Azotobacter salinestris: one gene and its partner. The protein of the gene in region 2 interacts with the protein of the main gene of each other region in a pairwise test. Links are inferred from orthologs where the notes say so. Each region holds a gene or a part of one and is shown on either strand. Other genes may lie near its edges.

Evidence for each region.
Region 1: the proteins of glcC (region 2) and hemL interact in binary tests that used the Escherichia coli proteins (3 or more experiments, as listed by UniProt). The link is inferred for Azotobacter salinestris from one-to-one orthologs.

Annotation. Positions count from the first base shown.
Region 1 is NZ_CP045302.1:3,674,554-3,680,045, reverse strand. Bases 1-2,890 are described here. They hold hemL (glutamate-1-semialdehyde 2,1-aminomutase), read left to right. Parts: upstream 1-745; coding sequence 746-2,035; downstream 2,036-2,890. Other genes in these bases: GCU53_RS17215 (DUF1820 family protein), read right to left, coding at 2,748-2,890; GCU53_RS17220 (tetratricopeptide repeat protein), read left to right, coding at 2,192-2,737; thiE (thiamine phosphate synthase), read left to right, coding at 60-689. Also shown: more of GCU53_RS17215, read right to left, coding at 2,891-3,080; tRNA (N6-isopentenyl adenosine(37)-C2)-methylthiotransferase MiaB, read left to right, coding at 3,233-4,561; GCU53_RS17205 (PhoH family protein), read left to right, coding at 4,700-5,492. UniProt on the Escherichia coli protein: Aminomutase that catalyzes the transfer of the amine group on carbon 2 of glutamate 1-semialdehyde to the adjacent carbon 1 to form 5-aminolevulinate.
Region 2 is NZ_CP045302.1:692,055-707,821, forward strand. The notes cover bases 5,812-8,616. They hold glcC (transcriptional regulator GlcC), read right to left. Parts: upstream 7,700-8,616; coding sequence 6,923-7,699; downstream 5,812-6,922. Other genes in these bases: GCU53_RS03195 (polysaccharide biosynthesis/export family protein), read left to right, coding at 5,812-6,888; glcD (glycolate oxidase subunit GlcD), read left to right, coding at 7,944-8,616. In the rest of the region: GCU53_RS03165 (polysaccharide biosynthesis protein), read left to right, coding at 1-558; GCU53_RS03170 (glycosyltransferase), read left to right, coding at 666-1,532; GCU53_RS03175 (glycosyltransferase family 2 protein), read left to right, coding at 1,705-2,715; GCU53_RS03180 (glycosyltransferase family 2 protein), read left to right, coding at 3,066-4,058; GCU53_RS03185 (glycosyltransferase family 2 protein), read left to right, coding at 4,142-5,128; GCU53_RS03190 (hypothetical protein), read left to right, coding at 5,381-5,644; more of GCU53_RS03195, read left to right, coding at 5,746-5,811; more of glcD, read left to right, coding at 8,617-9,443; glycolate oxidase subunit GlcE, read left to right, coding at 9,443-10,501; glycolate oxidase subunit GlcF, read left to right, coding at 10,510-11,724; GCU53_RS03220 (heme-binding protein), read left to right, coding at 11,738-12,145; GCU53_RS03225 (malate synthase G), read left to right, coding at 12,176-14,353; GCU53_RS03230 (long-chain fatty acid--CoA ligase), read right to left, coding at 14,396-15,767. UniProt on the Escherichia coli protein: Transcriptional activator of the glcDEFGB operon which is associated with glycolate utilization, and encodes malate synthase G and the genes needed for glycolate oxidase activity. Also negatively regulates the transcription of its own gene.

The DNA of each region.
Region 1 (5,492 bases), 3.0 Mb from region 2 along the record:
CGGGGGCGGTCCGTCCCCGGCGACTTCCGCCGACCCTTCGCAGACGAGGCGAATCCACCATGAAACTACGCGGTCTCTACGCCATCACCGACAGCCAGCTGCTCGCCGACGGCAGGCTCCTGCCCTACGTCGAAGCCGCACTCAAGGGCGGCGCCCGGCTGCTGCAGTATCGCGACAAGTCCGACGACGATGCCCGCCGACTGCGCGAGGCCGAGGCGCTGCGCGACCTCTGCCTGCGCCACGGCGCCCTGCTGATCATCAACGACGATCTGGAGCTGGCTGCACGCCTGGGCGTCGGCCTGCACCTCGGCCAGCAGGACGGCTCGCTGTCCGCCGCCCGTGCCCTGCTCGGCCCCAAGGTCGTCATCGGCGCCACCTGCCACGGGCAGCTGGAGCTGGCCGAGCAGGCCGCCGCCGACGGCGCCAGCTACCTGGCCTTCGGCCGCTTCTTCGACTCCTCGACCAAGCCCGGCGCACCGCCGGCCACTCCCGAACTGCTGGAAGAGGCCCGTGCGCGCTTTCCCCAGCCGCTGGTGGCCATCGGCGGCGTGACCCTGGACAACGCGCCGGGCCTGATCGCCCGTGGCGCCGCCATGGTCGCGGTGATCAACGCGCTGTTCGCCGCCGACAGCGCCGCCGAGGTCGAGCGCCGCGCCCGCGCCTTCGGCCAACTGTTCGAAGGCTCCTGATTCCCCCTCACGGTGGCGCCCACCGCGCGGCGCTGCCTCAAGCTTGCGAGGCCCACATGTCCCGTTCCGAAACCCTCTTTGCCAACGCCCAGAAGCACATCCCCGGCGGCGTCAACTCGCCGGTGCGTGCCTTCCGTGGCGTCGGCGGCACCCCGCTGTTCTTCAAGCACGCCGAAGGCGCCTACGTCATCGACGAGGACGACAAGCGCTACGTCGACTACGTCGGCTCCTGGGGCCCGATGATTCTCGGGCACAGCCATCCTGAAGTGCTCGAAGCGGTGCGCAGGCAGCTGGAGCACGGCCTCTCCTACGGCGCGCCGACCGCCCTGGAAACCGAGATGGCCGAGCTGGTCTGCTCGCTGGTTCCGTCGATGGACATGGTGCGCATGGTCAGCTCCGGCACCGAGGCGACCATGAGCGCGATCCGCCTGGCCCGCGGCTACACCGGCCGCGACAGCATCATCAAGTTCGAGGGCTGCTACCACGGACACTCCGACAGCCTGCTGGTCAAGGCCGGCTCCGGCGCCCTGACCCTCGGCGTGCCCAGCTCCCCCGGCGTGCCGGCGGCCTTCGCCCAGCACACCCTGACCCTGCCCTACAACGACCTGGGCGCGGTGGAGCGGACCCTCGCCGAGGTCGGTCGGGACATCGCCTGCATCATCGTCGAGCCGGTGGCCGGCAACATGAACTGCGTGCCGCCGGCCCCGGGCTTCCTCGAAGGACTGCGCGAGCAATGCGACAAGCACGGCGTGGTGCTGATCTTCGACGAGGTGATGACCGGCTTCCGCGTCGCCCTGGGTGGCGCCCAGGCACACTACGGCGTCGTCCCGGACCTCTCCACCTTCGGCAAGATCGTCGGCGGCGGCATGCCGGTCGGCTGCTTCGGCGGCAAGCGGGCGATCATGGAATGCATCGCCCCGCTGGGCCCGGTCTACCAGGCCGGCACCCTCTCCGGCAACCCGCTGGCCATGGCGGCGGGCCTGACCACCCTCAAGCTGATCAGCCGGCCGGGTTTCCACCAGGAGCTCTCCGACTACACCGGCCGCCTGCTGCAGGGCCTGCAGGAGCGCGCCGATGCCGCCGGCATTCCCTTCGTCACCACCCAGGTGGGCGGCATGTTCGGCCTGTACTTCAGCGGCGCCGACGAAATCGTCACCTTCAGCGATGTGATGGCCAGCGATGCCGGGCGCTTCAAGCACTTCTTCCACCTGATGCTCGACGGCGGCGTCTATCTGGCGCCCTCCGCCTTCGAGGCCGGCTTCACTTCCATTGCCCATGGCGAGACGGAGCTGTCGATCACCCTCGACGCCGCCGAGCGCGCCTTCGCCACGCTGGCCAGGGGCTGAACGGCGGACCGCCGCCCCTGGCGGCTTTCCATTTCCCGGGGGCGGGAAAAGGCGGCAAAGGCTTTGTAAGGCCGGCGCCGCTTATTCATAATGTGGCGGCCGGCACACTTTGCCGGCCGGGCGACCGCCCGCTCCCACTCGAGGCGCAGCGATTCCATGACCCGCCGTAACCTGACCCTGGGTTGCCTGTTGCTATGTTCCTTTTCCCTGCCGGTCGTGGCCGGGGAAAACACCCTGCTGATCCCGGCACCGGGCAGCTGCGCCCTGGACAGTCCGGCCGAGGAACTGCCGGCGGCGCTGTCGCGCTGCGAGCAGGCCGCGCAGAACGGCGACCTGCAGGCCGAATACGAGCTGGGCCAGTTCTACTACGACGGCAAGCGCACCCCGCGCGACCTGTCCCGCGCGTTGAACTGGTTCGAGCAGGCCTCGCTCAAGGGCCACGCCGAAGCGCAGCACCGCCTGGGGCTGATGTTCTTCCGCGGCGAGGGCGTGCCGGCCAACAACGTGCAGGCCTACATCGTGCTGAAGATGGCCGCGGTGAACGGTTCGGAGGAGGCGCTGGACAGCGCCGACCTGGTCGCCGAGCAGATGAGCCGCAACGAGCTGGAAATCGCCACCCAGGTGCTCGGCCAGATCTTCCGCAACTACCTCATGGAACTGCAGGCCCTCGAGGGCCGCTCGCCGTTCTCGCCGCTGCCCTGAGGGCGGCCGTTCAGCCCTTGTCCGGCATCGGCGGCAGCGGGAACGGCGTGACGTTGCCGCCACCCCTGGCCTCGCTGATCCGCGCCATGCCCAGACGCTCCACCGCATCGATGCGGATGATCGCGTGCAGCGGCACGTAACTGCGCTGCACGCCCTCGAACTGGGTGCGCAGGCGCTCCTCGCCGGGATCGATGACCACCTGGGTGCGCTCGCCGAAAACGAACTCCTCGATCTCGAGAAAGCCCCACAGATCGCTCTGGCGGATCTGCCTGGCGTACAGCTCGTAGACCTGGCCCTGGTTGAGGAAGATCACCTTGTAGATCGTGGCGTCGCGCTTGCTCATCGGACTGCGGGGAAATCGCTGCAAAGGGGCTGCGAAGGATAGCACAAGGGCCACGGCAGACGGCCGGCGCGTCACCCGCCCGGCATCTCTGGCCGAGCCTTTCGTGCCTACCTATAATGCGCGGTCCTTCGAATCACCCAGACCCGACTCCCATGGCCAAGAAGCTTTTCATCGAAACCCACGGCTGCCAGATGAACGAGTACGACAGCTCGCGCATGGCCGACCTGCTGGGTGAGCACCAGGCTCTGGAACTCACCGAGAATCCGGCGGAAGCCGACGTCATCCTCCTCAATACCTGCTCGATCCGCGAGAAGGCTCAGGAAAAAGTGTTCTCCCAGCTGGGCCGCTGGCGCGAACTGAAGCAGCGCAATCCGGCGCTGGTGATCGGCGTCGGCGGCTGCGTGGCCAGCCAGGAGGGTGCGGCGATCCGCGAGCGTGCGCCCTACGTCGACGTGGTGTTCGGCCCGCAGACCCTGCACCGCCTGCCGGAGATGATCGACGCCGCGCGCACCACGCAAAAGCCGCAGGTGGACGTATCCTTCCCGGAGATCGAGAAGTTCGACCGCCTGCCCGAGCCGCGGGTCGACGGCCCAAGCGCCTTCGTCTCGGTGATGGAAGGCTGCAGCAAGTACTGCAGCTTCTGCGTGGTGCCCTACACCCGCGGCGAGGAGGTCAGCCGGCCATCGGAGGACGTGCTCGCCGAGGTCATCCACCTGGCCGAGAACGGCGTGCGCGAGGTCACCCTGCTCGGCCAGAACGTCAACGGCTACCGCGGCACGGCCGCCGACGGGCGCCTGGTCGACTTCGCCGAGCTGCTCTACCTGGTCGCCGCCATCGACGGCATCGACCGCCTGCGCTACACCACCAGCCACCCGCTGGAGTTCTCCGACGCCATCATCCAGGCCCATGCCGAGATTCCCGAGCTGGTGAAGTTCATCCACCTGCCGGTGCAGTCCGGCTCCGACCGCATCCTCGCGGCGATGAAGCGCAACCACACCGCGCTGGAGTACAAGTCGCGAATCCGCAAGCTGAAGGCCGCGGTGCCGGAGATCAGCATCAGCTCGGACTTCATCGTCGGCTTCCCCGGCGAGACCGAGCAGGATTTCGCGCAGACCATGAAGCTGATCGAGGAGGTCGGCTTCGACTTCTCCTTCTCCTTCGTCTACAGCGCGCGCCCCGGCACTCCGGCGGCGGAGCTGCCCGACGACACCCCGGAAGAGGTGAAGAAGCAGCGCCTGCAGATCCTGCAGAACCGCATCTACCAGCAGGGCTTCGAGATCAGCCGGCGGATGGTCGGCAGCACCCAGCGCATCCTGGTCAGCGACTATTCGAAGAAGGACCCGGGCATGCTCCAGGGCCGCACCGAGAACAACCGCATCGTCAACTTCCCCTCCACCAATCCGCGCCTGATCGGCCAGTTCGTCCTGGTGCGCATCGACGACGCCCTGCCCCATTCCCTGCGCGGCAGCCTGCTCGACTGACACCCGCGCGCACGTCCGGCCCGGCGGGCGGCGCCCGTCGGGCCGACATCCGTCGAGCGTCATCGGCTTCCACCCCGCCGCCGACGGCGCTATTCTTTCCTTATCTTCCTGCCGTAGGACGGTTGTCCTTTAAAGCCCTTGAACGCACCCACAGAACCCCGTCGCTTCACCATCGCCCCCTTCGAAGCCCGCCGCTTCGCCAATCTCTGCGGACAGTTCGACGAACATCTGCGCCTGATCGAACAGCGCTTGGCCATCGAAATCCGCAACCGCGGCAACCAGTTCGAGCTGCTCGGCGAACCGAAACACACCCAGGCCGGCGAGAACCTGCTGCGCCGTCTCTACCGCGAGACCCACGGCGTCGACCTGACCCCCGACCTGGTTCACCTGTTCCTCCAGGAATCGGGCATGGAGGCGCTGGCCGATCCCGACGCCGAACCCGGGGCCGCCCTGCACACCCGCAAGGGGCTGATCCGTCCGCGCGGCGCCAACCAGCAGCGCTACGTCAAGGCGATCCTCGACAACGACATCAACTTCGGCATCGGCCCGGCCGGCACCGGCAAGACCTACCTCGCCGTGGCCTGCGCGGTGGACGCCCTGGAGCGCGAGCAGGTGCGGCGCATCCTGCTGGTGCGTCCGGCGGTGGAGGCCGGCGAGAAGCTCGGCTTCCTGCCCGGCGACCTGGCGCAGAAGATCGACCCCTACCTGCGCCCGCTGTACGACGCCCTCTACGAGATGCTCGGCTTCGAGCAGGTGGCCAAGCTGATCGAGCGGCAGGTGATCGAGATCGCCCCGCTGGCCTACATGCGCGGACGCACCCTGAACAACAGCTTCATCATCCTCGACGAGAGCCAGAACACCACCCTGGAACAGATGAAGATGTTCCTCACCCGCATCGGCTTCGGCTCCACCGCGGTGATCACCGGCGACA
Region 2 (15,767 bases):
CCGATCACCGTCACCCACCCGGAGATCACCCGCTATTTCATGACCATCCCCGAGGCGGCGCAGCTGGTGATCCAGGCCGGCGCCATGGGCGAAGGCGGCGACGTCTTCGTGCTGGACATGGGCGAGCCGGTGAAGATCCTCGACCTGGCGGAGAAGATGGTGCGCCTGTCCGGCCTCTCGCTGCGCACGGAGGCCAGCCCGGACGGCGACATCGAGATCCGCTTCATCGGCCTGCGCCCGGGCGAGAAGCTCTACGAGGAGCTGCTGATCGGCGACGGCGCGACGCCGACCAGCCACAGCCGGATTCTGCGCGCCCACGAGGAGCACCTGCCCTGGCGGGAGCTGAAGCCGCGTCTGGAGGCCCTGGCCGGGGCGCTCGAAGCCGACGACTTCCCGCGCATCCGCGAGCTGCTGCAACGCACCGTCAGCGGCTATCGGCCGAGCCAGGAAATCCTCGGACATCTTCCGCAGGAACATCCGGCCAGCTGTCACACCGTTCCCGCCTGGATGCACCTGGTGGTGCCGCAGGATGCCAGGCCGAACAGTGAAAACCCCTGACGGGACCGGCCCGGCGTCGAACGCCGCGAGCACCGTCCGAACCCGCACCAGGCCAAGGCCGACCCGCCCCCCGAAAACACATTGACTGGACAAGAGCAACGGAACAGATGAGCAACCTCACCGTAAACATTACGACCACCTACAACCGATTGGACTTGTGTTCGCAAACCGTATGGTCGCTGTTGAACCAATCGACCCTCCCCCCCAAGATCGTCATCTGGGTGTCCAGGGAGGCGTACCTGATAGACCAGGGGATAGACAGGGAGCCGAGATGGGCTCAGGAGCTGAACAAGTTGAGAAACATCATAGAGTTCAGATGGACGGCGAATACCGGCCCCTACAGAAAGCTGTTCCCTGCCCTGGATGCGGCAAGCGACGATCAGATCATCGTCTATGCCGACGATGACACGATATACAAGGAAAACTGGCTCAATCTTTTGATCAGCAAATTCCAGGAGCACAACGAAGAAAAGATCGTGGCCTCGCGCATCCGCATCAGCAAGCGAAACCTGTTCGGCTACCACAAGACCTACATGCTCTGGCCCATAGCCAAAAAAGAGGTCGAACTCGACAGCGACTACCTGATCACGGGTGTGGGCGGGGCAATCCTCAAGAAAAATCATATAAAGGAAGAGTTCCGGAAAAACCAGGACTACCTGACAATCTGTCCGAAATGCGACGACCTATGGATAAGCGAAATAATCGCCCGCTCCAAAACCCCTGTTTTATCGTGCCCGGAGGCCATGCGCGAGATTCTCACCATCAACCATGAGCACGGCCTGGAAACTCAAAATACCCTGACCTCGCACAGCCTTGCACGCCAAGCCCTGAACAAAGTCAAAATAAACACCTTTGGCCGTCTCGGGATTCCGACGTGCAACAACGACGTGTCCTTCAAGCGAGTCAAGAGCTATTTCAACGAGATCGAAAAAACCACCCTGGGAAATGTACAGGCGGATAAACAGGTATCCTAAGCATGACGACCGTCAAAACCGGGCGCAACACATAATCGCTTCGGCAAGGTGGCGTGCTCTATACACCGCTCGAGCGATTTCAGAAAAGACGGGCCGGAGCAACATCAATAAGCATCCTGCCAAGAAGCTGCGAGAAAACTTCCCCCATATAGCCTGAGCATGGAGCAACGCAGTGAAGAACGCGATAGCCGTCTCAGTCATAGTGCCTACCTATAATGCCGAGCGCTACATCCAGCGTGCTCTCGATAGTTTGGCCAGCCAGTCACTTGAAAATATTGAAATTATCGTAGTGGATGATGCATCTACGGACAAATCATCGCAAATCATTAACTTGAAAGAAAAGAGTCTTAACCTTATCTACCTGCGCCAACCAGTAAATCAGGGTACTCATAATGCACGCCTGCTAGGTCTACAACATGCCAGCGGGGCATGGATAGGCTTTCTCGATTCCGATGACACAGTTCATCCTGACATGTTCGGCTCGATGCATGAGGTGGCCAACAAGCATCAGGCCGATATAGTCATATGTGGCTCATATCGCGTAGCCGAGTCCGGAGAACGCCTGGGCACCAAAATCAGCTTCCCTGAGAACACCGAAATCAACGCAGATGTATTCCGCAAGTTTTGTCGCTTCGAGTTCGGAACCGGAATGTTATGCAACAAGCTATACCGGAAGGAAATCATCCTGCCACTTAAAAAAATGTACTTTCCCTGGCGACAGAACCTCAATGAAGATTTGCTACTGAATATAGGTTGCTTTTCAAAGGCCTCCACAGTCTACCTCATGAAAGACATCCTTTATGACTACACTCACAACCAAGCCAGCACCACATCGATCCTTAGTCGCCCCAAGGCATATGTAGAAACATATAGAGCTTATGCCATTGCAGCCAGCAAATATTCCGAGCTAGGCGCCAGTGCGCTGGAAAATATTACGGAAATGTACAGGACGCAGCTGAGATGGGGGAATTACAACATCGACAACCTTGAAGACCTTTCCGAATACAGGGAGGAACTCCAACAGGCCACCAACATGCTATACCAACACTACCCACATGGGCTTGCCCTGCTTGCCGCACGCCCCGAGCGCAAGCCTCCCGTCGAACAACCCATCATGAAGCAGATCACCAGAAAGCTTGTCAAAACGTTGCAATCCATGGAGCTCCTGAGAGCCCCGAGATAAGCCCCCACAGCTCTCGAAGTTGCTTGGCAATAGAAAAATACCCATTACCCTCAGCAAAACAGCCGGGCCTGATTTCATTTACAGCTTTTCAATGCCTCATCCTGCCCGCCCCCATGGATATTCCCCTTAAGGGAGCTTCCAAAAGCCTTCGTCCCGGTAGAGTTTGCGCTCTCTTGACTGCCCCATGCGCTGCCTGTTCCGGGCACGCTCGGAGGTGAGTGTTTGGAAGTGCCCTCGTGAAGTTCATGTTGTCAGCCTGCTGCCGATGCGGGTGTCGTTCCTCAACTCCTGAATCAACCAGGCAGGCGCACCCCGATATCCCACTTCATTCCCGGCACAAGGAAACCACCATGGCTCCGGAAAAGGTCAGCATCATCATTCCCGTCTACAACGTGGAACCTTACCTTGCACAATGCCTGGACTCGGTCGTCAATCAGGACTACGACAACCTGGAGATCATCGCCATCGATGACGGCTCCACGGACGCCAGCCTGGAAATACTCGAAACATTCCGTGCCCGGCACGGCAACCTGACAGTCAGGAGCACGAAAAACCAGGGCGTATCGATCGCCAGAAACACGGGCCTCGAATTGGCGACCGGCGAATACATTCTGTTCGTGGACAGCGATGACTTTCTGGAAAGACAGGCCGTATCCACCTGCGTGGAAATTCTCAGGCGTCAGCCGGTGGACATGGTCTTCTTTGCATCGAATGTTTTCTTCGATGGAGTGGACGAGAGCCTGAGAGAAAACTTCAGAGGCGAAAGAACCCCGGACCTGCACGGCGCCTGCATTCCGGCACGCACCTTCTTCAGTCAGTCGGTCCGGCTCGGGAGCTATCTGGTGATGCCCTATCTCTACCTGTACCGGAGAAAGGAATTCGAAGGCCTGAGGTTCTATCCGAAGATCGTGCACGAGGACGATCTGTTCACAACCAGGCTTCTCCTCGAAAAGGAACATGCCAAGGTCACCTGCATTCCGGACAAACTTTACAACCGGCGTGTCCGTCCCGGGTCGATCATGACGCAGAAGACACAGCAGAAGCATATAAACGGATGCTTGATCGTCGCGAAGGAACTCCTGAGGCTCAAGCTGCCCCCGGGAGACAGCGAAGCAGCAGCGGCCTTGAACAAGTTCGTCCAGCTCACCCTTCTCCGTGCCCTGGAAAAATGCAAGCGGACCTACGCGGGCAGACTCCCCCCGCACGTGAGGGGCAGGCTGGTGATGCTGTTCGCAAGGACGAAAATCGAACGCAGGAAAGTCAAGCACATCCTGTTCTCCGTCTTTCCCGAACTGCTCGCACTGAGAAACTCCCTCAGGAAAAATTTCCGTTCAGGTACTTAGCGGGCGCCGTTCGTCAGCTCCCTGAATCAGCCAGGCAGGCACACCCTGATCTCCCACTTCATTCTTGGCATGAGGAAATCACCATGGCTCCGGAAAAGGTCAGCATCATCATTCCCGTCTACAACGTGGAACCTTACCTTGCACAATGCCTGGACTCGGTCGTCAATCAGGACTACGACAACCTGGAGATCATCGCCATCAATGACGGCTCCACGGACGCCAGCCTGGAAATACTCGAAACATTCCGTGCCAGGCACGGCAACCTGATCGTCAGGAGCATGAAAAACCAGGGCTTATCGATCGCCAGAAACACGGGCCTCGAATTGGCGACCGGCGAATACATTCTGTTCGTGGACAGCGATGACTTTCTGGAAAGACAGGCCGTATCCACCTGCGTGGAAATATTCAGGCGTCAGCAGGTGGACATGGTCTCGTTTGCATTGAGTGTTTTCTTCGATGGAGTGGACGAGAGCCTGAGAGAAAACTTCAGAGGCGAAAGAGTTCCGGGCCTGCACGGCGCCTGCATTCCGGCACGCACCTTTTTCACTCAGTCGATCCAGCTCAGCAATTATCTGATGATGGCCTGTCTCTACATGTACCGGAGAAAGGAATTCGAAGGTCTGAGGTTCTACCCGAAGATCGTGCACGAGGACAATCTGTTCACGACCAGGCTTCTCCTCGAAAAGGAACATGCCAAGGTCACCTGCATTCCGGACAAGCTTTACAACCGGCGTATCCGTCCGGACTCGATCACGACGCAGAAGAAGCAGAAAAAGCATATAAACGGATACTTGATCGTCGCGAGGGAACTCCTGAAGCTCGAGCTGGCCCCAGGAGACAGCGAAGCAGCAGCGGCCTTGAACAAGTTCGTCCAGCTCAACCTCCTCCGTGCCCTGGAAACCTGCAAGCTGACCTACGCGGGCAGACTTCCCCTGCACGTGAGGGGCAGGCTGGTGATGCTGTTCGCAAGGACGAAAATCGAACGCAGGAAAGTCAAGCGCATCCTGTTTTCCGTCTTTCCCGAACTGCTCGCACTGAGAAACTCCCTCAGGAAAAGTCTGCGCATGTAGCGGAGGCCCGAGATACCCACCAACCCACGCCCTGCGCTGTCGGCACGACTGACGATCACGTACGCTTCGGAGCCGGTATGGAGCCGATCCGGCTGGCCCTGCTCGCGGATCGGCCACTTCGCAGACGCATGCCTGTCCGACTGAGTGGGAGAAAATCGTCCTGCCGCTTGGCTGCCGGCAGCGACACAGCCTAGCCTTTGATTGCCCACGCTGTGTGAAGGGCTCTCCTTTTCCCGAGATGGAGCCTGAAGCATGAAAGCACTCCCACCGGTCCTGTTGCTGAGCTTTCTCGGCCTGGCCATCGCCGACGAGGCAGCCGCTCCAACCCCGGCATCCATCCTTCCGCCTTTTCTGTCCGGCCCGGCCCAGCGCCTACCGGGCAGCCTGCAGTCCGCCGCCTACCTGCCGGACCCGACCAGTACACCGCGGATCGGTCTTGCCGCTGCCGCCTTCGCCGTCGGTGCCGCCGCGAGTCACGCAAACCTCGACACCTCGAGCAGCGGAAGCCCGCATTAGCGCCCGGCCGATCGGTCGCGGCATGCCTGGTCAGCCGGCTCCGAGACCATCCACCGATGATCGCCTGAAAACGGATCTTCATCCCAGCGGCCCGTGGGCCCATGGAGGGATTTGCCTTGTCCGTCCTGCATATTGGCAGCGCGGTAGCGCACCGCACACTCACCGTCGCTCTGGCCGCCGCCCTCGTCCTTCAGGGCTGCATGTTCTCCCCCGGACCGCACCTCGATACCTCCGCGCTGCGCCGCAAAGGTCCGCCGGAAAGCCCCCGCTTCGAGCTGGTGCCCATCACCCCCAGGCTGGTGGCCACCCAGGAGGCTGCCCGCACCGTCGAGGGCCTGCCGCCCGAACTGACCAGCTACACCCCCGGCCCCTATCGGATCGGGATCGGCGACGTGCTCAGCATCACCGTCTGGGAGCATCCGGAACTGACCACCCCGGCCGGCGCACAACAGCCAGCCGAAGCCAACGCCCGCCTGGTGCGTCCCGATGGCCGCCTGTTCTACCCCTATATCGGCGAGATCGAAGCCGCCGGCCTGACCATCGAGGAATTGCGCAGCAACATCGCCAGGCGCCTGGCGCGCTATATCGAGAGCCCGCAGGTGGATGTCGGCGTGACCCGCTTCGGCGGCCGCCGGGTGATTCTCACCGGCGCCTTCGCCAGGGCCGGCTCGCAGCCCCTGACCACCATTCCCCTGTCGCTGCCGGAAGCCATCGGCCAGGCCGGCATCGGCGGGGGGGCCGACATCGCCAGACTGATCCTCAAGCGCGACGGCAGGGAATACCGCCTCGATCTCGACGCCTTGAACCGCGGCGGCACGGAGCTCGATCGCATCTATCTGAAGGACGGCGACCAGCTGCACCTGCCCACCAACGACAGCCGGCGGATCTTCGTGCTGGGCGAGGTCGTCTCGCCCGGCCCGCTGTCCTTCAGGAGCCGCAGCATGACCCTGACCGAGGTGATCGGCCTGGTCAGGGGCCTGCGCCAGGAAACCTCCGATCCGAAGGCCGTCTACGTGATACGCGGGGTGGGCGATGTGGAGCGGGAAACGGCCCAGGTCTTCCAGCTGGACGCCAAGTCGCCGGCTTCCCTGGTACTGGCCGCGCATTTCCATGTCGAACCCCAGGACGTGGTGTACGTCGGCGCCGCCGGCATCACCCGCTGGAACCGCTTCATCAGCCAGTTGCTGCCTTCAAGCACCTTCATCAGGACAGGGATCAACCTGGAGGACGATCTGAGCCGATAGCAGGCAGCTCTGCCCCAGGCCGACGCCAGCGCCTTCAGTCCCCGTCCCCCAGACGCATGGTCGTGCGCACCAGGCGCTGCTCCTCCTGCTCGATCTCCCGGAGGCTGTCGCGGATGCTGTGGATGTGGTCGTGGGCGGCGCGCCGGGCCTGTTCCGGCAGGCGCGCGATCACCGCGTGGTAGAGGCGCGCATGCTGGCGGTCGAGCTGCTTCTTGCGCGCCGGACGGTGATAGAGGTTGTTCACCGACGCGAACACCGTGGTCAGCATGAGGTCGGTGAGCGACTGCAGGGTGTGCAGCAGCACCGGGTTGTGCGCGGCCTCGCAGATCGCCAGATGGAAGGCGTGGTCCAGCCGCGCGTGCTCGCGCGGGTCGATGCTCGCGGGCGGGGCTGCCTGGGCGGCGACCATTTCCCCGTAGCGCCGGCCGAGCCGGATGAAGTCCTCCTCGGTGCCGCGCAGGGCGGCCAGCCGCGCCGACTCCCCCTCCAGCAGCACGCGCACCTCCAGCAGGTCGTAGAGGGTGCGCTGCTGCGAGGCGAACAGGTGCAGCAGCGGACTGGTGTCGCCGCCGTCGGACAGTTGCGCGACGAAGGAGCCGCGCCCCTGGGCCGTCTCGATGATGCCGCGCCCGCGCAGCACGCGCAGGCCTTCGCGCAGCGCCGAGCGGGAGATGCCCAGCCGGTCGCACAGGCGCCGCTCCGAGGGCAGCGCCTGGCCGACCCTGAGCACGCCGTCGACGATCAGCCGCTCGATGCGCTGGGCCACCACATCGGCCACCTGGCGGCGTTCGACGATGGTTTCGGGGGGCATGGGAGAGTCTCTCCTAGCTGGTCGGACCAGTACGAAGGGATGGAAGGTGGGGCGAAGCCTTTCCGCCCGCAGTCAGTCTCGACAAGGGGTGTGCCAACCGATCGCAACGACCATCCTCATGAACTGGTAGGACCAGTATACCCCGCGCTGGACGGCCGGCACCGGCGTGTCGATGCTGCCAAGGCAACCGACGCAGGCCCCGCGCCTATCGAACAACAACAAGAGGCCGCCTCAGCGAGTCCCCATGAACATCCTCTACGACGAGCGCCTCGATGGCGCGCTGCCCCGGGTCGACAAGGCCGTCCTGCTCGCCGAACTGCGCGAGCGGCTGCCGGACCTGGAAATCCTCTACCGCGAGGAAGACCTCAAGCCCTACGAATGCGACGGCCTCTCGGCCTACCGCACCACGCCGATGCTGGTGGTGCTGCCCGAGCACGTCGAACAGGTCGAGACCCTGCTAAGGCTCTGCCACCAGCGGCGGGTGCCGGTGGTGGCGCGCGGTGCCGGCACCGGCCTGTCCGGCGGGGCGCTGCCGCTGGAACAGGGCATCCTGCTGGTGATGACGCGCTTCAACAGAATCCTCGAGGTGAACCCCGCAGGCCGCTTCGCCCGCGTCCAGCCGGGGGTGCGCAACCTGGCGATCTCCCAGGCGGCGGCGCCCTTCGACCTCTACTACGCGCCCGATCCCTCGTCGCAGATCGCCTGCTCGATCGGCGGCAACGTGGCGGAGAACGCCGGCGGCGTGCACTGCCTGAAATACGGCCTGACCGTCCACAACCTGCTCGAGGTCGAGATCCTCACCATCGAGGGCGAACGCCTGACCCTGGGCTCCGACGCCCTGGACAGCCCCGGCTTCGACCTGCTCGCCCTGTTCAGCGGCTCGGAAGGCATGCTCGGCATCGTCACCGAGGTGACCGTGAAGCTGCTGCCCAGGCCGCCGATGGCCAAGGTGCTCATGGCCAGCTTCGACTCGGTGGAGAAGGCCGGCCGGGCGGTGGGCGACATCATCGCCGCCGGCATCATCCCCGGCGGCCTGGAGATGATGGACAACCTGGCGATCCGCGCCGCCGAGGACTTCATCCACGCCGGCTACCCGGTGGAGGCCGCGGCCATCCTGCTCTGCGAGCTGGACGGCGTGGAGGACGACGTGCACGAGGACTGCGCACGGGTGCGCCAGGTGCTCGCCCTGGCCGGCGCGACCGAGGTGCGCCAAGCGCGCGACGAGGCCGAGCGGGCGAAGTTCTGGGGCGGGCGCAAGAACGCCTTCCCGGCGGTCGGGCGCCTGTCGCCGGACTACTACTGCATGGACGGCACCATCCCGCGCCGCGAACTGCCCGGCGTGCTGCGGGGCATCGCCGAACTCTCCGCCGAATACGGCCTGCGCGTGGCCAACGTGTTCCACGCCGGCGACGGCAACATGCACCCGCTGATCCTCTTCGACGCCAACCGGCCCGGCGAGCTGGAGCGCGCCGAGGCCCTCGGCGGCAGGATTCTCGAGCTGTGCGTGGCGGTGGGCGGCAGCATCACCGGCGAGCACGGCGTCGGCCGCGAGAAGATCAACCAGATGTGCGCCCAGTTCAACGCCGACGAGCTGACCCTGTTCCACGCGGTGAAGGCGGCCTTCGATCCCGAACGCCTGCTCAACCCCGGCAAGAACATCCCCACCCTGCACCGCTGCGCCGAGTTCGGCGCCATGCACGTGCACCACGGCCGGCTGCCCTTCCCCGAACTGGAGCGTTTCTGATGAGCCCGTCCGCCCACGACGCCAGCGCCGAGCTGCTGGAGCAGGTCAACCAGGCGATCGCCACGCGCACCCCGCTGCGCATCCATGGCGGCGACAGCAAGGCCTTCCTCGGCCGCGCGGTGGCCGGCGAGCCGCTGGACACCCGCCGGCATCGCGGCATCGTCCGCTACGACCCCACCGAACTGGTGGTCACGGTGCGCGCCGGCACGCCGCTGGCCGAGCTCGAACAGGCACTCGCCGAACAGGGCCAGATGCTCGCCTGCGAGGCGCCGCACCTCGGCGCGGCCACGGTGGGCGGCATGCTCGCGGCCGGCCTGTCCGGCCCGCGCCGGCCCTGGGTCGGCGCGGTGCGCGACTTCGTCCTCGGTACGCGGCTGATCACCGGCTACGGCAAGCACCTGCACTTCGGCGGCGAGGTGATGAAGAACGTCGCCGGCTACGATCTGTCGCGCCTGTTGGCCGGCAGCTTCGGCTGCCTCGGGGTGATCACCGAGGTCTCGCTCAAGGTCCTGCCGCGCCCGCGCGCCCGCACCACCCTGCGTCTGGCGATGAATGCCGGCTGGGCGCTGACCAAGCTGGCCGAGTGGGGCCAGCAGCCGATCCCGCTCAGCGCCGCCTGCCACGACGGCGAAGCCCTGTACCTGCGCCTGGAGGGCGGCGAAGGCTCGCTGGCCGCGGCCCGCCAGCGCCTCGGCGGCGAGCCGCTGGACGACGGCTTCTGGGACGACCTGCGCGAGCGGCGCCTGGCCTTCTTCGCCGATCCGCGGCCGCTGTGGCGCCTGTCGCTGCCCAACGCCGTTCCGTCGCTGGCACTGCCCGGCAGTCAGTTGATCGACTGGGGCGGTGCTCAGCGCTGGCTGAAGTCGGACGCCGACGCCGAGGTGATCCGCGCCATCGTCGGCGAGGTCGGCGGCCATGCCAGCTGCCACAGCGCCGGCGTCTGCGACAGCCCCTTCCAGCCGCTGCCGGCGCCGCTCATGCGCTACCACCGCCAGCTCAAGGCGCAACTGGACCCGCAGGGGATCTTCAACCCGGGGCGGATGTACGCGGAATTCTGAGGTCGACCATGCAAACCCATCTGAACCAGGAGGCTCTGGCCCTGCCGCGCGGCCCCGAGGCCGAAGGCATCCTGCGCAGCTGCGTGCACTGCGGCTTCTGCAACGCCACCTGCCCGACCTACCAGCTGCTCGGCGACGAGCTGGACGGCCCGCGCGGGCGCATCTACCTGATCAAGCAGGTGCTGGAGGGCGCCGAGCCCGGCGCCAGCACCCGCGAGCACCTGGACCGCTGCCTGGGCTGCCGCGGCTGCGAAACCACCTGCCCGTCCGGCGTGCAGTACCACCACCTGCTGGACATCGGCCGCGCCCAGGTCGAACGGCAGGTGCCGCGCCCCCTCGGCCAGCGGCTGCGCAACGCCGGCCTGCGCGCGCTGCTGCCCCATCCGCTGGTCTTCAAGACCCTGCTGCGCGCCGGCGAGAACCTCCGCCCGCTGCTGCCGGAGACGCTCAGGGCCAAGTTGCCGCGCCGCATACAGCCGGCCGGAAGCCGCCCGCGGCCGCGCCACGCACGCCGCGTGCTGCTGCTCGAAGGCTGCGTGCAGCCGGGACTGTCGCCGAACACCAACGCCGCCGCCGCCCGCGTGCTCGACCGCCTCGGCATCAGCGTGACGGCGGTTCGCGAAGCCGGCTGCTGCGGCGCCCTGGACTATCACCTGAACGCCCAGGACGCAGGCCTCGAGCGTGCCCGGCGCAATATCGACGCCTGGTGGCCGGCCCTCGAAGATGGCGCCGAGGCCATCGTGCAGACCGCCAGCGGCTGCGGCGCCTTCGTCAAGGACTACGGCCACCTGCTGGCCGGCGATCCGCGCTACGCCGCCAAGGCCCGCCGGGTCAGCGAGCTGGCCCGCGACCTGGTCGAGGTGCTGCGCGACGAGCCGCTGGAGCGCCTCGGCATCCGGGCCGACCTGCGCCTGGCCTTCCACTGCCCCTGCACCCTGCAGCACGCGCAGAAGCTCGGCGGCGCCGTCGAGGAGGTGCTCGCGCGCCTCGGCTTCCAGCTCACCGCGGTGCCGGACGCGCACCTCTGCTGCGGCGCCGCCGGCACCTACTCGATCACCCAGCCCGCCCTGTCGCGCCAACTGCGCGACAACAAGCTCGACGCCCTGGAAAGCGGCCAGCCCCCGCTGATCGCCACCGCCAACATCGGCTGCCAGGTCCATCTGGACGGCGCCGGCCGCACCCCGGTGCGGCACTGGATCGAACTGGTCGAAGCCCTCATCTGAACCGGAGAACCCCATGCACAGCAAAGCAGTCCTGACCCAGGGCGAGGTCGCGCGGATGCTCGCCGCCGCCCGCAGCGAAGCGCAGAACAACGCCTGGGCCGTGGCCATCGCGGTGGTCGACGACGGCGGCCATCCGCTGGCCCTCGAGCGCCTCGACGGCTGCGCCCCGGCGAGCGCCTACATCGCCCTCGAGAAGGCCCGCACCGCCGCCCTCGGCCGTCGCGAGTCCAAAAGCTACGAAGACATGATCAACAACGGGCGCACCGCCTTCCTCTCCGTGCCGCTGCTCAGCGCCACCCTCGAGGGCGGCGTGCCGGTCGTGGTCGACGGCCAGGTGGTCGGCGCCGTCGGCGTCTCCGGCGTGCGCGCCGACCAGGACGCCCAGGTGGCCAGGGCCGGCATCCAGGGCGTGGCCGGCTGAACGCAATCGAACGAACGAACAGGAGTAGATATGAACCCGCGCACTTCCCGTCAGCGCCTGCAAGTCGCCGAGGACCTGGCCCGCTTCATCGAAGACGAAGCGCTGCCCGGCACCGGCCTGGATGCCGCCCGCTTCTGGCAGGGCTTCGACGCCCTGGTCCACGATCTGGCGCCGAAGAACCGCGCCCTGCTCGCCGAGCACGACCGCCTGCAGGCCGAGCTGGACGCCTGGCACCGCGCCAACCCCGGCCCGGTGCGCGATCTGGCGGCCTACCGCGCCTTTCTCGAAGGCATCGGCTACCTGCTGCCGCGTCCGCCGCGGGTGACCGCCAGCACCGCCAGGGTCGACCGCGAGATCGCCGTGCAGGCCGGCCCGCAGCTGGTGGTGCCGGTGTCCAACGCACGCTACGCGCTGAACGCCGCCAACGCTCGCTGGGGTAGCCTCTACGACGCGCTCTACGGCACCGACGCCATCGCCGCGGACGACGACCCCGCACCCGGCACGGACTACAACCCGCGGCGCGGCGCCCAGGTCATCGCCCGCGCCCGCGCCTTCCTCGACCAGGCCGCACCGCTGGCCCAAGGCTCCCATGCCGAGGCCACGGCCTACCGCGTGGTCGACGGCCGGCTGCAGATCGAACTGGGCCAGAGCCGGACCGGCCTCGAGCATCCCGAGCGCTTCGTCGGCTACCAGGGCGCGCCGGATGTTCCCGACGCGGTCCTGCTGCGCAATCACGGCCTGCACTTCGAGATCCGGATCGACCGCGGCCATCCTATCGGCAAGGACGACGGCGCCGGGATCAAGGACGTCCTGCTGGAGGCGGCGCTGACCGCCATCATGGACTGCGAGGACTCGGTCGCCGCGGTCGATGCCGAGGACAAGGTGCAGGTCTACCGCAACTGGCTGGGCCTGATGCAGGGCACCCTGAGCGAGGAGATCGACAAGGGCGGCAAGACCTTCACCCGCCGCCTGAACCCGGACCGCCGCTACCTGAGCGCCGACGGCGGGGAACTGACCCTGCCCGGCCGCGCGCTGATGTTCGTGCGCAACGTCGGCCACCTGATGACCAACCCGGCGATCCTCGACGTCGAGGGCCGCGAGATCCCCGAGGGCATCCTCGATTGCGTGGTCACCAGCCTCGCCGCCCTGCACGATCTCGAGCGCCGCGGCAACTCGCGCGATGGCTCGATCTACATCGTCAAGCCGAAGATGCACGGCCCCCACGAGGTGGCCTTTGCCGACGAGCTGTTCGGCCGCGTCGAGGACCTGCTCGGCCTTTCGCGCCACACCCTGAAGATGGGCATCATGGACGAGGAACGGCGCACCAGCGTCAACCTCGAGGCCTGCATCGGCGCCGCCGCGGCGCGGGTGGCGTTCATCAACACCGGCTTTCTCGACCGTACCGGCGACGAGATCCACAGCGCCATGGAAGCCGGCCCGGTGCTGCGCAAGGGCGACATGAAGTCCTCGGCCTGGATCGCCGCCTACGAGCGCAGCAACGTGCTGACCGGCCTGGCCTGCGGCCTGCGCGGCCGCGCGCAGATCGGCAAGGGCATGTGGGCGATGCCCGACCGCATGGCCGACATGCTCGAACAGAAGATCGCCCACCCCAGGGCCGGCGCCAACACCGCCTGGGTGCCCTCGCCGACCGCCGCGACCCTGCACGCCCTGCACTATCATCAGGTCGATGTCGCCGCCGTGCAGGCCGAGCTGGAGCGGGTGGAGCTGGCTACCGTGCGCGACGAGCTGCTCGACGGCCTGCTCGGCATCCCGGTGGTCGCCGCGCCGCAGTGGAGCGCCGGGGAGATCCGCGAGGAGCTGGAGAACAACGCCCAGGGCCTGCTCGGCTACGTGGTGCGCTGGGTCGAACAGGGCGTCGGCTGCTCCAAGGTGCCGGACATCCACGACGTCGGCCTGATGGAGGACCGCGCCACCCTGCGCATCTCCAGCCAGCACATGGCCAACTGGCTGCGCCACGGCGTGACGAACCGGGAGGAAGTCATGGAGGTCCTGCAGCGCATGGCCCGCGTCGTCGACCAGCAGAACGCCGGCGATCCGCTCTACCGTCCGATGGCCGCCGACTTCGAGCGCTCGGTGGCCTTCCAGGCGGCCTGCGCCCTGGTGTTCAAGGGCTGCGAGCAGCCCAGCGGCTACACCGAACCGCTGTTGCACCAGTACCGCCGCCTCTTCAAGCAGGAGCGAAGCTGAGCCCCGGCCCGCGAGGCGCCGTGCGCTTCGCGGGCTCGCCCGCTACGCCCCGACCGGCTTGCCCTGCGCCTGGTCACGCAGTTCGCGGCGCAGGATCTTGCCGACGTTGGTGGTCGGCAGGCGGTCGCGGAACTCGATGTATTTCGGGCGCTTGTAGCCGGTGAGGTTGGCGTGCATGTGGCGCATCACCTGCTCTTCGGTGAGGGTCGCGCCGGGCTTGACCACCACGAAGACCTTGATGGCCTCGCCGGTGCGCTCGTCGGGCACACCGACGGCGGCGCATTGCAGCACGCCCGGCAGGCTGGCGAGCACGTCCTCCAGCTCGTTGGGATAGACGTTGAAGCCGGACACCAGAATCATGTCCTTCTTGCGGTCGACGATGCGCAGGTAGCCGTCGGGCTCGATCACCGCGACATCGCCGGTGCGCAGCCAGCCGTCGGCATCGAGCACCTCGGCGGTGGCCTCGGGGTTCTGCCAGTAGCCCTTCATCACCTGCGGCCCCTTCACCCAGAGTTCGCCGCTGCTGCCGGGCGGCAGTTCGTTGCCCTCCTCGTCGAGCACCTTGCACAGGGTCGAGGCCAACGGCATGCCGATGGTGCCGGGGCGGATGTGGCCATAGGGGTTGCCGGAAACCACTGGGCTGGCCTCGGTCAGGCCATAGCCTTCGAGAACCTCGCAGCCGGTGACGCTCTTCCAGCACTCGGCGCTGGCCTGCTGCAGGGCCATGCCGCCGGACAGGGTCAGCTTCAGCGTGGAGAAGTCCAGGCGGCGGAAGCCCTCGTCATGGCACAGCGCGGCGAACAGGGTGTTGAGGCCGACGAACCCCGTGAACCGCCATTTCGACAGCTCGCGAACCATGCCCGGCAAATCGCGCGGATCGGTGATCAGCAGGTTGTGGTTGCCGAGGAGCGTCATCGCCATGCAGTGCAGGGTGAAGGCGTAGATGTGGTAGAGCGGCAGCGGCGCAATCAGGATTTCGCAGCCCTCGCCCAGGACGCCGCCGACCAGCGCCCGGCACTGCAGCATGTTGGCCACCAGGTTGCGGTGGGTGAGCATGGCGCCCTTGGGCGTGCCGGTGGTGCCGCCGGTGTATTGCAGCACGGCGACGTCGTCGGGCGCCGTCTCGAACTCGCGCAGCGTCCGCTGGCGTCCCTGGTTCAGGGCATCGGTGAACTTGAGCGCCTGCGGCAGGTGGTAGGCCGGCACCAGGCGCTTGACGTGGCGCACCACGGCGTTGACCAGTACGCCCCTGAGCGGCGGCAGCAGGTCGCCAACCTCGGCGATCACCACGTGGCGGATGCCGGTCCGCGGCAGGACCTCCTCGACCAGATGGGCCTTGTTGGCCAGGCAGACGAGGGCCTTGGCCCCGGAGTCGTTGAACTGGTGCTGCATCTCCCGGGCGGTGTACAGCGGG